Regions from separate parts of the Paenibacillus pedocola genome, predicted to be linked through region 2. Evidence: predicted binding sites of a transcription regulator. Region 2 holds the regulator's gene; each other region holds the start of a gene.
The links. The regulator Rex, encoded in region 2, represses fermentation and respiration genes when NADH is low (regulators of the CRP and FNR family bind a similar motif). The targets are predictions, from matches to a motif close to TTGTGAAATATTTCACAA.

Region 1 (3,268 bases), 250 kb from region 2:
CAACCGGACTGCATCATCGCACTCGGCGGCGGTTCCCCAATGGATGCTGCAAAAGGAATGTGGTTGTTCTATGAACACCCGGATGCTGACTTTGACGGATTGAAACAGAAATTCATGGATATCCGCAAACGCGTCTACAAATTCCCTGAGCTGGGCAACAAAGCGAAATTCGTTGCAATCCCAACTACATCGGGTACAGGTTCGGAAGTAACTCCATTCGCAGTTATTACTGACAAGACAACTGGCAACAATACTAAATACCCATTGGCTGATTATGAGCTGACTCCAGATGTTGCGATCGTTGATCCAGAGTTTGTATACAGCTTGCCTAGAACTGCTGTTGCTGATACCGGTATGGACGTATTGACACATGCAATTGAAGCTTATGTATCTGTAATGGCTAGTGACTATTCCGATGGTCTGGCAATCAAAGCAATTCAATTGGTATTCCAGTACCTGGAAAAATCGGCTCTGACTGGCGACAAACTGGCTCGTGAAAAAATGCATAACGCATCGACACTCGCTGGTATGGCTTTTGCTAACGCGTTCCTGGGCATTAACCACAGCTTGGCGCACAAATGGGGCGGTCAATACCACACAGCGCATGGTCGTACCAATGCCATCCTGATGCCGCACGTTATCCGTTACAATGCTAAAAAACCTACGAAGTTCGCTTCGTTCCCTAAATATTCCCACTTCGTAGCTGACGAGCGTTATGCCGAAATCGCCCGCATTCTGGGATTGCCGGCCCGCACTACTGAAGAAGGCGTAACTAGCCTGATCAATGCAATCCGCGATCTGAACAAAAAACTCGGTATCGAAGAGTCGTTCTCGGCGCTTGGCTTCGATCCTAAGGATTTCGAATCGCGTGTAGATTACCTGGCTGACCGTGCATTTGAAGACCAATGTACTACTGCCAACCCTAAACTGCCGCTGGTAACTGAGCTGGCTGATGTATACCGCAACGCATTTTACGGAAGATTCGACGTATAATTGGCGATTGCTTAGCAAAAAGCAAGTTTAAAGGTTAATATGGGACTAGATGGTAGTGACAAATATCACCGGAAAGGTGATATTTGTCACAGTCCTTTTTGAGAAAATAAACTAAAATGTTTATATAAACAACGTTCCCGGATATGAAGTCGCGATTGTGAATTTTATAACAACCATATCATTGGGATCACGAGACACGGGATTAACCTTCAAGCCCGCGATCTCTACAAATAATATAAATATAAATGGAGGGATTTAGCATGTCGGTGATTGAAAAAGATGTACAAGAAGTAAAGTCCGGTTGGAGAAGTTTTGCAAAAGGTAAATGGTCCAAGAAAGTAAACGTAAATGATTTTATCGAGAAGAACATCAATCCTTATGTAGGTAAGGAAGATTTCCTCGCAGGTCCTACACATAACACAACAGAACTTTGGAAAATTGTTTCTGAAATGACCAAGCAAGAAATTGCTAACGGCGGCGTGCTTGATGTAGACGTTAATACTGTATCTACAATCGTATCCCACCAGCCTGGTTACATCGACAAGGACAAAGAACAAATTGTCGGTGTTCAGACAGATGCTCCTTTCAAACGTTCTATTCAACCTTTTGGCGGAATCAAGATGATGATCGATGCTACCAAAGCATACGGCTTCGAACTTCCGCAAAACATTGTTGAAATGTTCACGAACATCCGCAAAACGCATAACCAAGGCGTATTTGATGCATATACATCCGAAATGAGAGCCGTACGTAAAGCCGGTATCATCACAGGTCTTCCTGATGCTTATGGCCGTGGCCGTATTATCGGTGACTACCGCCGCGTAGCACTTTACGGTATTGACTTCCTGATCAAAGAAAAGAAGCAAGATCTTACAAACCTTGAAGTGGATTCCCTGACAGATGACATTATCCGTCTTCGTGAAGAAATTTCCGAACAAATTCGTGCCCTTAGCGAATTGAAACAAATGGCACAAATGCACGGCATGGATATCAGCAAGCCTGCAAACAACGCTAAAGAAGCTTTCCAATGGGTATACTTCGGTTACCTGGCTGCAATCAAAGAACAAAACGGTGCTGCAATGTCCCTTGGACGTGTATCTTCCTTCCTTGATATCTATGTAGAACGCGATATTGCTGAAGGTACATTGACTGAAGAACAAGCACAAGAACTGGTTGACCATTTCATCATGAAATTGCGTATCGTGAAATTCCTGCGTACGCCTGACTATAACGAACTGTTCAGCGGTGACCCAACTTGGGTTACAGAATCCATCGGCGGTATGTCCGTAGACGGAACAACACGCGTTACTAAGAACAGCTTCCGCTTCCTGCACACCCTGTACAATCTGGGACCAGCACCAGAACCTAACCTGACTGTACTGTGGTCTGAAAAACTGCCTGAAGGCTTCAAAAAATATTGTGCGAAGGTTTCCATCGAAACCAGCTCGATTCAATATGAAAATGACGATTTGATGCGTCCAATCTACGGCGACGACTACGGTATCGCTTGCTGCGTATCCGCAATGCGTATCGGTAAACAAATGCAATTCTTCGGAGCCCGCGCTAACCTGGCAAAAGCTCTGCTGTATGCAATCAACGGCGGTGTGGATGAAAAATCTGGTGCTCAAGTAGGACCTGAATATCCGCGTATCACTTCTGAATACCTGGAATACGACGAAGTAATGAAACGTTTTAAACCGATGATGGAGTGGCTGGCTAAGACTTACATGAACACACTGAATGTCATTCACTACATGCACGATAAATATTCCTACGAACGTATCGAAATGGCTCTGCATGACCGCGATATTCTGCGGACTATGGCTTGTGGTATTGCCGGTCTGTCTGTTACCGCTGACTCCCTGAGCGCAATCAAACATGCAAAAGTTAAAGTGATCCGTAACGAACAAGGTATCGCGGTTGACTTCGAAACTGAAGGTGAATTCCCTTGCTACGGTAACAATGATGATGCTGTTGACAGCATTGCAGTAGAACTGGTTGAATCGTTCATGACTATGATCCGCAAACACCATGCATACCGTGATGCTCTGCCGACACAATCGGTACTGACTATCACTTCGAACGTAGTATATGGTAAGAAAACAGGTACAACTCCTGATGGACGTAAAAAAGGCGAGCCGTTCGCACCAGGTGCTAACCCAATGCACGGACGCGACAAAAAAGGCGCTTTGGCTTCCTTGAGCTCCGTAGCTAAACTGCCTTACGAAGATAGCTTGGATGGTATCTCCAACACCTTCTCTATCGTGCCTAAAGC
Region 2 (3,268 bases):
TTCATGCCTGTGGCAAGACGCCCGACATTGTTCAGATAGATCGAGGCAGCGCCATATTCTGTCGCCATCAGCAGTGCTTCCGGTGCCGGTACTGCAGTAGGATCTCCGCTTACGCCCTTATGGATCAGCGCTGCAAGCCGCATTTCCTCGAACATATCCAGGTTGTTGTTGCTAGCTGCTCCGTCAGTTCCGAGCGAGACCTTCACTCCGGCTCTCAGCAATTCAGGCACACGGGCAACTCCGCTTGCGAGCTTCAGGTTACTGCCCGGATTATGGGATACGCCAACCTTATAACGGGCCAGAATCTCAATTTCTTCATCATTCAAGTGTACACCATGGGCAATCAGGGATGGTCTGGTGAACATACCGAGCTTCTCCAGATGGGCCACAGGGCGCAGGCCGTAATCGGCTACGTTCTGCTCCACCTCATGGCGCGTTTCGGACATATGCGTATGCATCGGCAAATCCAGATCATGGGCTGCCTGCACAAATTTCATGAAAAATTCCGGCGGACAGGTGTACGGAGCGTGGGGCGAGAGCATTGCCGTAATCCGGCCGTCTGCCTTGCCGTGCCAGTTCCGGGCGAACTCTACGGCTTCGGCAAGCTTCTGGTTCTGCACATCCTCCGGACATAGACCGATCGCGCCGCGCATCAGCACCGCACGGATGCCCGACTGCTCTGTTACCTCTGCAACACGGTCCATATGATCGTACATATCCAGGAAGGTCGTTGTGCCGCCCTTCAGCATCTCGAGAACAGACAAGGCAGTCCCCCAGTATACATCATCTCCGGTGAATTTCGCTTCCATCGGCCACATTTTTTCCTGCAGCCAGCTCTGAAGCACCATATCATCACCATAGCCGCGCAGAAGCGACATCGCCGCATGGCCATGAGTATTGATCAGACCCGGCATAAACAGCAGGCGGCTGCCGTCAACGGTCAGGACACCCTCTTCAAAGGCGGGTTTGTCTTCCCCTATGTATGTGATCAGGTCATTTTCTATAGTCATATAACCGTTCAGGACGGGTTGCACCGAACCAGGTACGAGGAAGCGTCCATTTTCGATTACTGTCTTATTGCTGCTCATCCGTATGTTCTTCCTTTCCATCATGCAAATAATATGCCAGACTCTGGAGGTCGGTTGTAAAATCCGCTGCATGAATGCGAATCGTTGGCGGGGTCTTTAAAATTACCGGTGCAAAATTCAGGATAGCTTCGATCCCCGATTCCACCAGAATATCAGCTACATTCTGCGCTTCGCTGTCCGGAACGGTGATAATGCCAATCCGGATACCCTGCTCACGAATCGTCTGGCCCAGCTCTTCCATTGGCTGAACAGTCAGGGAGTTGATCTTCTGTCCCACTTTAGGCGCATAAGAATCAAATACAGCTGTAATTTTCATTGTATCCTTCAGATAGGCGTTATAGTTGGACAAGGCATGACCGAGGTTACCGGCACCGACCAGAGCCACGTTGATTTGCTGGTCAAGCTTAAGGATATGGCGGATTTTCTCGATCAGGTAGGATACATCATATCCAATGCCCTTTCTGCCAAAATCACCGAAATAAGCCAGATCCTTACGGATCTGCGCCGGGTTAAGATCCAGCTTCTGCCCCAGCTCCTGAGAGGAAACTGTGGCGATTTCACGTTTCTGGAGATCGTTCAGAAAACGCAGGTACACAGGGAGCCTGCGAACAACTGCCTCCGATATTTTATCTGATTTCATGTTTTCTCCTCCTAAAATAAAATCACTCTGATGCGCAGCTTATGAAATCCGCAAGGCGCGTTCCAGCAGCATAACCGGGAACGCGCATGCGGAGATTAGAACATTTATGATCAAACGATCAGAACAAAACAGTACAAGATAATTGCAATTCCCGGTTCCTGAAGGAGGTCATTGAATGTTGGACTCATTGCCGCCTTCAAGCCATTCTTCAATTCTCGGAACCATCTGATCAGTCAGCATATGCTCCATTTTGGGACCCGGAAGAGAATACAGGAAATACTTCCCGTAATAAGCTTCGATGACCCTGGTATCATATACAATGACAATTCCCCGATCCTGAGCCGTCCGAACCAGCCGGCCAAAACCCTGTTTGAAACGGATAACCGCCTGCGGAACAGACAGCTTCATGAAAGGATTCTTCTTCTGGGCCTGTAACAGCTCGGACTTCGCCTCCGCAAGCGGATGGTTCGGCGGCTGAAACGGAAGTCTGACGATCGCCAGGCAAGTCAGTGCCTCTCCGGGGATATCCACACCTTCCCAGAAGCTGCTGGTCCCGAGCAGCACCGAAGCCGAACTGTCCTGAAACCTCCGGATCAGCTTACTGCGGCTGCCTCCCTCCACGCCTTGGCCAAGGACCGTAATATCCTCTGATGCCAGTGCCTCCTTAAGCGGGTCATAGACCTGACGCAGCATCTTATAAGAGGTGAACAGCACAAGCATGCGGCCTTTGGTTGCGACCGCAGTTTCCGCCAGTGAATGCACCAGCTTATCCACAAAGCGGGCATCACCCACACTGCCTTTGACACTTGGGAAATCACGCGGAATAACAAGCAGCGCCTGTTCGCGGTATTTGAACGGCGAAGGCAGCAGTGCTGTCATCAGACGGTCTTGTTCGGCAGCCTCGTTAAGCCCAAGATTATCGATCATGAACTGGAAGGATTTATCCACGGAAAGTGTCGCAGATGTCAGCACAATACTCTTCTTCTTGTCGAAGAACAAATCCTTGAGCTGTGTACTGACATCGACCGGAACGGCATACAGCTGCAGTGATTTGCCGCGGTAGTTGCCGCTACCCTCCATCCAATAAACGATATTCTCATCATTTAAACCCATGAAGAAACGGATCTGTTCACGGATTGAGGCTAAATCCTTAAACAAGCCGCCAATATCCGTCACCAGACTGTCCGAGGAGGACTGGCTTTCTGTATCACGCATCTCGCTGAGCATTTTATCGCCTCTGCGGATAATATCGCTAAGGCTTAAATTCAGCGTATTCTCTAATGCTGCCAGCTCTTCCCAATCCTTCGGCTTCTTACCGGGATGAAGGCGTGTCACCAGCTGCCCGGCTTCACCCGCCGCTGCGTCACTTCGTTCAGGCAGGAGACCAAACAGCTTGTCGCTGAGCGCATCCCAGGTTTCCTTAACCGTCAGCAGGTCCGGATAGATCCTGTCGATCACACCGCTCCACTCGGAAGCCTCTTCGCTGCCGGAGGATTGCAGGGTCTGCCGCAGCGCCGGCAGCTGTCCGTTACGGCTGTCT
Region 3 (3,268 bases), 1.4 Mb from region 2:
ATCGCAGCTGAGGACAAATCTGAAGCCGTCGTGATGTACGCACGGACCCTTGCGGAGCCGAATGATGCGCTGCATTACCTGCGGCTGAAGGGGCTGGATCCCGAAGCGGATTATGAGTGGGTGGAGGGCGGAGGCGTATTCGGCGGAGATCATCTGATGTATGCCGGGTTGCCGCTGCCTGCACTGCATGGGGATTTCCAGAGCGTCCTGTGGCGCTTCCGCAGAGTGTAGAAGAGATTCCCTCAAGATTAACCAGGTATGATCACAAAAGAGCCTTCCGGCGTAATGCCGGAAGGCTCTTTTGCATAGAATATAGATGGTTTGGATCAGATGAAATCCACAAATTCATTGACTGGTTTGCGGTAGCCGCGGGGTCTGATCTTGCGCTTGTTATCCTTGCCGATGGTAATCATCAGGGCAGGGACGAAATTGTCCGGCACATTCAGTGTAGCATTGACCGCCGCAGGATCAAAACCGATCATCGGGCATGTATCCCAGCCCTTGTCTTTAGCAATCAGCATGAACTGCATGGCCGAAAGGGACGCGTTCCGGATCGCTTCGTCACGCTGGAACTGGTCATTTCCGCTATACGCATCGTTGATCGACTGGATGGTGCTGTCGTATTCTTCCTGGCTCATCGCCCCCAGCAGCTTGAGGCCGCTGTAAATTTCTGGCGCCTGCAGGTAAGCATTTTTGTCCCCGTATACAATAATTACAGCTGAAGCAGTGTGAACCTTGTACTGATTATAGGCATCCTTGTGCAGCTGTTCTTTAACAACCGGATTGGTAATTACCTTGTAATGCGCATGCTGCAGATTGTTGCTTGAGGGGGCAAGGCGGGCAAGGGAGAACATTTCCTCCAGCTCTGCCTTAGAAATCGTAACTCCTTCCACAAAATTCATGGCAGATCTCCGGGCTTGGACCAAATCTGAAAAAGTACTCATAAGTAATGCCTCCATTAGTTTATGTATTAGTTAATAAATATAAATAGCTAGTTTTTATTAATGAACTTACTAATAGTTACTTGCTAAAGATAGCACGGCATTAAGTGGTCGTCAATGATTTTGCACATGTCTTTAAAAAATATTTTGAAAAAAGAAGATAATTCGCAAAAACGACATTAAAGAAGTGATTTTTATCACAAAACAAGGATATACAGGCAAAAACTTTGTGACATAATTAACATTATGGGTGGTATAATAGGCACATTGAGTTTGTGGATTTTTTATTATGCAGTATTAAGCGAATACGGAGGAGAGGCTAATATGTCAGAAACTATCACTCAAACCCTGCCTAAAGAAGAACAAACAGCAGGTAAACCGGCTTATACCAAAGAGGATTTACTGGATCAGCTGCTCAAACCTGAGGTTCAGGAATCGCTCACACTGCTGGTGGAGGAACTGCCTAAGCTAACACAGCTGGTCGGAGTATTAACCAAATCGTTTGACTTCGTACAGGCGGTTGCCTCGGATGAGGTACTCAAAAATGATACTGTAGGTGCTATCAAGGAAATTGCCGAGCCGGTGGTGGATTCGGTTAAAAATATGGCTGCTACAGTTATCGAAGCAAAAGACCGTGCTAACGAAAGCACTGAAACGATCAGTCTTTTTGGAATGATGAAAATGGTCAAAGACCCGCAGGTCCAAAAGATGCTTCGTTTCCTGAATGCTTATCTTCAAGTCAGCGGCGAACGCAGCCCGCAGAAATAGAAACCCTAATTTCATAACACACAAGTAAGGACGGAGGATATATGATGTCAAAACATATCGTAATTCTAGGAGCAGGGTACGGCGGTTTATTGAGTGCATTGACTGTGCGCAAATATATGAGCAAAGCTGAAGCAAAGGTTACAGTGGTCAACCAGTATCCGACACACCAGATTATTACTGAACTTCACCGCCTGGCTGCAGGCAGTATCTCAGAGAAGGCTGTTGCCATGCCGCTGGCAAAGCTGTTTGCAGGTAAAGATATTGACCTCAAAATTGCTAAAGTTAAATCGTTCTCCGTTGACACCAAACAGATCGCTTTGTCTGACGGCACAGTTCTTTCCTATGATGCACTTGTTGTAGGTCTGGGCAGCACGACGGCATATTTCGGAATTCCGGGTCTGGAGAAATTCAGTATGGTGCTGAAATCAGCTGAAGATGCCAAAAACATTCATGCCCATATTGAAGCCCGGATCCGTGATTATGCCGCAACTAAAAATCCGGCTGATGCAACGATTCTGATCGGCGGAGGCGGCTTGACCGGCGTTGAGCTAGTAGGTGAAATTGCCGATGTGTTGCCTAAGCTTACCAGACGTTACGGGGTGGATCCGAAGGAAATCAAGCTTTTGCTAGTTGAGGCCGGCCCGAAAATTCTGCCGGTATTGCCGGATCATTTGATCCAGCGCGCTACATCAAGCCTTGAGGCCCGCGGTGTACAGTTCCTGACAGGTCTTGCTGTTACCAACGTTGAAGGCAACACGATTGATCTGAAGGATGGACAGAAGGTTGTTGCGAATACATTCGTCTGGACAGGTGGCGTTCAAGGCAATCCGCTGGTCGGCGAATCCGGTCTTGAGGTTAACCGCGGACGTGCGACCGTCAATGATTTCCTGCAATCCACTTCCCACAAAGATGTGTTCGTTGCCGGAGACAGCGCTGTTTACTTCGCGCCAGATGGCCGCCCTTACCCGCCAACCGCGCAAATCGCCTGGCAGATGGGCGAACTGATCGGCTATAACCTCTATGCCAGCCTGAACAACAAATCACTGGAAACCTTCAGCCCGGTTAATTCGGGTACGCTGGCCAGCCTGGGCCGTAAAGACGGTGTAGCAATTATCGGCGGCAACTCGACTCCGCTCAAAGGCCTGCCTGCAACGATGATGAAGGAAGCGAGCAACATCCGTTATCTGACCCATGTTAAAGGTTTGTTCAGTCTTGCCTACTAAGACTCCCTGATATCCGTAGCGGATCTCAGGTCATAAAGAACCCCTTCAATGCACCTGAAATACTCATGCCGTCATGAGGTATGGGAGCTTGAAGGGGTTTTTGTGTAATTTTACATAGTCAATTTTTGGAAATGGTTATAGACTGAATGAATCTGTATTGATAATACAGCCTCAGGGGGTTAAGGATGATAGAGGGCCGGAAGTCTGAATTGTTTTATAAATATTCCTGCAAAGGTTCTCCGACGGTTGTGTTTATCTCCGGATTAGGGGACGGGAGTGATTCCTGGGATGGGATTCAGCAGGAGATTGCCGGAATCGCCTCGACCTTTGCGTATG

Region 1: the regulator Rex is predicted to act here: its motif matches at 1,149-1,166, upstream of pflB (formate C-acetyltransferase).
Region 3: the regulator Rex is predicted to act here: its motif matches at 1,169-1,186, upstream of QU597_RS11700 (helical membrane plugin domain-containing protein).

The regions. Positions count from the first base shown of each region.
Region 1 covers NZ_CP134223.1:4,407,802-4,411,069, reverse strand. Annotated here, with positions in the region: gene adhE (bifunctional acetaldehyde-CoA/alcohol dehydrogenase) at 1-993, shown strand, start outside; gene pflB (formate C-acetyltransferase) at 1,254-3,268, shown strand, end outside.
Region 2 covers NZ_CP134223.1:4,160,256-4,163,523, forward strand. Annotated here, with positions in the region: gene QU597_RS18420 (amidohydrolase) at 1-1,088, opposite strand, end outside; gene QU597_RS18425 (redox-sensing transcriptional repressor Rex) at 1,075-1,728, opposite strand; gene dinG (ATP-dependent DNA helicase DinG) at 1,897-3,268, opposite strand, start outside.
Region 3 covers NZ_CP134223.1:2,738,321-2,741,588, forward strand. Annotated here, with positions in the region: gene QU597_RS11690 (alpha-galactosidase) at 1-231, shown strand, start outside; gene QU597_RS11695 (nitroreductase family protein) at 327-944, opposite strand; gene QU597_RS11700 (helical membrane plugin domain-containing protein) at 1,266-1,709, shown strand; gene QU597_RS11705 (NAD(P)/FAD-dependent oxidoreductase) at 1,754-2,932, shown strand; gene QU597_RS11710 (alpha/beta fold hydrolase) at 3,118-3,268, shown strand, end outside.